2 regions of the Pseudoalteromonas sp. MM1 genome follow, and region 2 is predicted to be linked to the other one. Evidence: predicted binding sites of a transcription regulator. Region 2 holds the regulator's gene; the other holds the start of a gene.

Region 1 (3,199 bases), 850 kb from region 2:
TACAGGCGCAAAACTTTGCGATTTATCAATTTAGCCCTATATAATGGCCTCAGATTGACGAGGAAGTATTTTATGACCGAACATCAAAATGTAGATAACGCAGAAATAGCAAAATTTGAAGCCATTGCAGAGCGATGGTGGGACCAAGACGGAGAGTTTAAACCTCTTCACGAAATCAACCCATTACGATTAGACTTTGTGGCTAACAAAAGCCAAGGCTTATTTGATAAAGAGACACTCGATGTAGGCTGTGGCGGCGGCATTCTTAGTGAAAGCATGGCACGCATGGGCGCACACGTAACCGGTATAGACATGGGCCAAGAGCCACTCACTGTGGCCAAACTACACAGCCTAGAAACCGGTGTAAATGTTGACTATATAAAAGTACCTGCAGAGGAGTTTGCAACCCAGCACCCTGCTCGCTTTGATGTAATAACCTGTATGGAGATGCTGGAGCACGTACCTGACCCTGCTTCTATTATTCATGCAGTAGCAAAGCTTGCCAAGCCTGGGGCTGATGTGTTTTTCTCAACACTAAATAAAACACCTAAAGCTTACTTGTTTGCTATTGTAGGTGCTGAAAAGCTATTAAAAATGGTGCCTGAGGGCACTCACGATCACAACAAATTTATCAAACCTGCACAACTTATTGCATGGGCTGAGCAAGCCGGTTTAAAAGTACGTGCCAGCGCAGGCCTTAGCTACAATCCGCTTTCTAAGCAGTATTCATTAAATACCGATGTGAGTGTTAATTACATTCTTCATTTTGAGAAGTTAGCGTAATGGCTAGCTCTCATACCCACTTGACTCCTTTTGAGTACGACGCTTTTTTATTTGATTTAGATGGCACCTTGCTTGATACAGCAGACGATTTAGGTGCTGCTTTAAATGCCGTACTTAAAAGTGAAGGTGTTGCGCAAATAGCGCCTGAAGCGTATAGGAAAGTAGCTTCTAATGGCGCCGGCGCATTACTTGAACTTGGCTTTAAAGCGCTATGGGCATCGCAACCACAAACTGAACGAATAAAACAATTAGTCAGTTACTACAGCCAAAACCTAGCCACACACACCCACTGCTTCGAAGGCATAGAATCATTACTCATAGCCCTTGAGAACCAAGGTATAAAATGGGGAATAATGACCAATAAGCCAGGGTTTTTAACCGATCCATTAGTGGCTGCTATACCCGCTTTAAAAAATGCACACGTTGTGATCAGTGGCGATACTCTCGCCGAGGCTAAACCATCACCTTTGCCCTTATTACACTGTACAAAACTGATGAACGTAGATCCTAAACGTTGTTTATACGTAGGTGATGCGCAACGAGATATAGAAGCAGGTAAAGCCGCAGGTATGCACACAGCAACAGCGCTTTGGGGCTATATACCAAGTATTGATGTAGCTAAGGGCTGGGAAGCCGATTTTAACTGGCACAGCCCTATTGATGCTTTTAACCATATATAGTGCCATGTAAATTATTAAACACTATATATTGTGATTGTGTTAGTTTTTACGCAAAGCTTGATGATAAAAAAAGCAGTCGAAATTTATTTTCAAATTGCGTAAATTTAGCTGATCATTAGTTGATTTTTACCTATTTCAACTTAAATGATTGTTCAAAGGTGAGTGACTACTAACACAAATACGTTATCCCAAAGTTATCCACAAATAGGGGCTATTATGTCCCTTGCAAATCAGCTCAGACCACACTATCTTGTGATCTCTAAATTGAACAACACCAGATATTGTGGCCAAATGTTATTCAATTAAATTCGCCAATACGGTGAAACTTATAATAAATGAATACGTACCTTGCTTTAGCGAGGTATAAAGCATTGGTCAAAATACATAATTCCCAAGGAATACAGGCAAAGCTATGAACCAACAGTTATCTGTAAGCAAGCGTGACGGGCGTAAAGAGCCTCTAGATCTTGATAAGATCCATCGCGTTATTGAATGGGCCGCCGAAGGTTTAAACAACGTATCGGTTTCACAGGTTGAATTAAAGTCACACATTCAATTTTACGACGGTATTCGTACAAAAGACATTCACGAAACCATCATTAAAGCAGCAGCCGATCAAATTTCAAAAGAGTCGCCTGACTACCAGTACTTAGCTGCCCGCTTAGCTGTATTCCACTTACGTAAAAAAGCGTATGGCCAGTTTGAGCCTCCACGTTTATTTGACCATGTTACAAAAATGGTTGAAGACAAACGCTACGATGCTCACTTACTTGTTGATTACACAGAGCAAGAGCTTGACGAGCTAGATGCTTATCTTGATCATTCGCGCGATCTTAACTTTAGCTACGCAGCAGTAAAGCAGCTTGAAGGTAAATACTTAGTACAAAACCGTGTAACAGGTGAAATTTACGAAAGCGCCCAGTTTTTATATATCTTAGTGGCTGCGAGTTTATTCTCTGACTATCCGCGGGAAACGCGTACTGACTACATCAAACGTTTTTACGATGCAGTATCAACATTTAAAATCTCTTTACCTACGCCAATTATGTCGGGTGTGCGTACGCCTACGCGTCAGTTTAGCTCGTGTGTACTTATTGAATGTGGCGACAGCCTTGATTCAATTAACGCCACATCATCTGCCATTGTTAAGTACGTTTCACAACGTGCAGGTATTGGTATTAACGCTGGGCGTATTCGTGCATTAGGTAGCCATATCCGTAATGGTGAGGCGTACCACACAGGTTGTATTCCTTTTTATAAGCACTTTCAAACAGCAGTTAAAAGCTGCTCGCAAGGTGGCGTACGTGGCGGTGCTGCAACGTTATTCTACCCGCTTTGGCATTTAGAAGTAGAAAACCTACTAGTACTTAAAAATAACCGTGGTGTTGATGATAACCGTGTGCGTCACTTAGATTACGGCGTACAGTTTAATAAACTAATGTATTCTCGTTTAATTAAAGACGACTACATTACGTTATTTAGCCCATCAGATGTGCCTGGCCTTTACGATGCATTCTTTGAAGACCAAGACGAGTTTGACGCGTTATATGTTAAATACGAGCAAGATGAGTCAATTCGTAAAAAGCGTATTAAAGCGATTGAGCTTTTCTCAATGTTCGCACAAGAGCGCGCCAGCACAGGCCGTATTTATTTACAAAATGTGGACCACTGTAATACGCACAGTCCGTTTATTTCTAAAGTTGCGCCAATTCGCCAATCTAACTTATGTTTAGAAA
Region 2 (3,199 bases):
TTCGGATTTTGATCCAGAGTTATTTGACGCGATAAACAAAGAAACAGCTCGCCAAGAAGAGCACATTGAATTAATCGCATCAGAAAACTACTGTAGCCCACGCGTACTAGAAGCACAGGGTTCACAGCTTACAAACAAATACGCTGAAGGTTACCCGGGCAAACGTTACTATGGCGGGTGTGAGCATGTTGACGTAGTTGAACAACTTGCAATTGATCGTGCTAACGAGCTATTTGGTTCTGACTATGCAAACGTTCAGCCACATGCGGGTTCTCAAGCTAATGCAGCTGTTTTTTTAGCATTATTAGAAGCGGGTGACACTGTACTTGGTATGAGCTTAGCTCATGGTGGACACTTAACGCATGGTTCACACGTAAGCTTCTCTGGTAAGCTATATAATGCTATCCAATACGGACTAGACGAAGTAACCGGCGAAATTGATTACGCACAAGTTGAAGCGCTAGCACTAGAGCATAAACCAAAAATGATTATTGGTGGTTTTTCTGCATATTCAGGTATTGTTGATTGGGCTAAATTCCGTGAAATTGCTGATAAAGTAGGTGCTTACTTATTTGTTGATATGGCTCACGTTGCTGGTTTAATTGCGGCGGGTGTTTACCCAAGCCCAGTACCTCACGCGCATGTTGTAACCACAACAACACACAAAACGTTAGCAGGCCCTCGTGGTGGTTTAATTATTTCTGCATGTGGCGACGAAGCAATTTACAAAAAGCTTAACAGCGCTGTGTTCCCAGGTGGCCAAGGTGGTCCTTTATGTCACATTATTGCTGCAAAAGCCGTGGCATTTAAAGAAGCACTACAACCAGAATTTAAAACGTACCAAGCACAGGTAGTTAAAAATGCCCAAGCTATGGTTGCTGTTATGCAAGAGCGCGGTTACAAAATCGTATCTGATAAAACAGAAAACCACTTATTCTTACTTGATTTAATCGATAAAGATATCACAGGTAAAGATGCAGATGCAGCGCTTGGTAATGCAAATATTACCGTGAACAAAAACTCAGTACCAAACGATCCTCGTTCACCGTTTGTTACTTCAGGTTTGCGTATTGGTTCACCTGCAATTACGCGTCGTGGCTTTAAAGAAGCTGAATCGAAAGAGCTTGCAGGCTGGATTTGTGACGTATTAGACAACATCAACGATGAGTCTGTACAAGCGCAAGTTAAAGAAAAAGTTAAAGCAATTTGTGCAAAATTACCTGTATACGCTTAATTGCATAAGCAGCAGTAATTTAGAGCACAACAAGGGGCCTGTTTACCTTTTGAGATTTAATTTGCAGTAGTATGTTTGGTTTTTAGGCAAGGCAGAGTCTATGTAGTGTGGTTACTCCACACAAATAGGCGATAACGCAGCATAAATGCCAAACATGCACTGCCCTTGGGTTCGTCCTAGGGGCGATTTACTCTTTGTTGCCTACATGGATGTAGGTAAGGGGCGTGAGCAGGACGCGGAAGCTTTGCTCGGTTTTTACTTAGCCCACTAGGTTACAAACCTCGCGCCGCGATCAAATCACCCCTAGATAGAACAAATTTAATCCTGAAAGGCCAACAGGCCCTATTTTTTTGCTAAGATAAAAGGCCGCTAAACAGCGGCCTTTTTTGTTTAAAACGGAAGTACCTAGTTATGCATTGCCCATTTTGCACCGCAAAAGACACCAAAGTGATAGACTCACGCCTAGTAGGTGGAGGCCATCAAGTTCGCCGTCGCCGTGAATGTAACGAGTGTCACGAGCGATTTACTACCTTTGAAGGCGCCGAGTTAGTTATGCCACGTGTGATTAAACAAGATGGCAGCCGAGAGCCCTTTAATGAAGATAAGCTACTCAATGGCCTGAATCGCGCTCTAGAAAAACGCCCTGTAAGTACAGAGCAAGTAGATGAAGTGGTTAATATTATTAAATCGCAGTTGCGTGCTACCGGCGAGCGAGAGATATCAAGTCACCTAGTGGGTGAGTGCATAATGGAGGCGCTTAAAAAACTTGATAAAGTAGCCTATGTGCGGTTTGCCTCTGTGTATCGCTCGTTTGAAGATATACGCGAATTTGGTGAAGAAATTGCCCGTTTAGGGGAGTAATAATGCAAAACCAAGCAATTTTTACTGCACAAGACGAAATATACATGGCACGCGCCATCGAGCTTGCAAAAAAAGGGCGATTTACAACCACCCCCAATCCTAATGTAGGGTGTGTTTTAGTTAAAGATAACCACATAATTGGTGAAGGGTTTCATCAATTAGCGGGGCAGGGGCATGCTGAGGTTAATGCCCTTGCAGTGGCCGGTGATAACGCAAAAGGCGCGACAGCCTATGTAACGCTTGAACCGTGTAGCCATTACGGACGCACTCCCCCGTGTGCAGAGGGTTTAAAAGCCGCAGGTGTAGTAAAAGTTATAGCGGCTATGGTCGACACCAACCCGCAAGTAGCAGGTAAAGGGCTTAAAATACTCAGCGATGCTGGTATTGAGGTTGCCTCTGGGCTTTTAGAGCAGCAAGCGCGCGCTCTTAATTTAGGTTTTTTTAAACGTATGGAGCAGGGTCTTCCTTATGTAACGTGTAAAATGGCGGCCAGTATTGATGGTAAAACCGCACTAAAAAATGGCCAGAGTAAGTGGATCACCGGCCCCGCTGCGCGACAAGATGTACAATTACACCGAGCACAAAGCTGCGCTATTTTAACCGGCGCCGATACGGTTATTACGGATGATGCTAAGCTCAATGTGAGGTTAAGCGAATTGCCACAGGCTTTGCCTACCGAATTACCCCTACGCCAACCGGTGCGGGTTATAATTGATTCACAAAATAGGCTGACACCAGAGCTGGCAGTATTTAATATTGAAAGTGAAATAATAATTTTTACTACCAAGGTTGATAAATCAACGCAGTGGCCGCACTTTGTAAGGCATATAGAAGTGCCACAGCAAAATAACAAAGTTAATTTAACGTCTGTTTTAGCACACCTTGCTAAGCTGCAATTTAATCATGTTTATTTAGAAGCCGGTGCTACACTTGCCGGTAAAATGACAGAGCTTAATTTAATAGACGAATATATATTTTATCTTGCGCCTAAACTCATGGGGTGCGATGCAAAAAGCTTGGTTAATTTTGCACCGCTGACAGATATGCAAAACACCGTTAACTTAACGTTTAAAGAGTGTGTGAAAGTGGGCGATGATTTACGTA

What was found. Region 2 encodes NrdR, which represses ribonucleotide reductase genes. Its sites were predicted from a motif close to AAACACNANATNTNGTGTTT; they were not measured.
Region 1: the regulator NrdR is predicted to act here: its motif matches at 1,733-1,752, upstream of nrdA (class 1a ribonucleoside-diphosphate reductase subunit alpha).

Annotation. Positions count from the first base shown of each region.
Region 1 is NZ_AP027922.1:1,709,041-1,712,239, reverse strand. It holds gene ubiG (bifunctional 2-polyprenyl-6-hydroxyphenol methylase/3-demethylubiquinol 3-O-methyltransferase UbiG) at 73-783, shown strand; gene QUE46_RS07765 (HAD family hydrolase) at 783-1,463, shown strand; gene nrdA (class 1a ribonucleoside-diphosphate reductase subunit alpha) at 1,876-3,199, shown strand, end outside.
Region 2 is NZ_AP027922.1:855,071-858,269, forward strand. It holds gene glyA (serine hydroxymethyltransferase) at 1-1,234, shown strand, start outside; gene nrdR (transcriptional regulator NrdR) at 1,646-2,095, shown strand; gene ribD (bifunctional diaminohydroxyphosphoribosylaminopyrimidine deaminase/5-amino-6-(5-phosphoribosylamino)uracil reductase RibD) at 2,098-3,199, shown strand, end outside.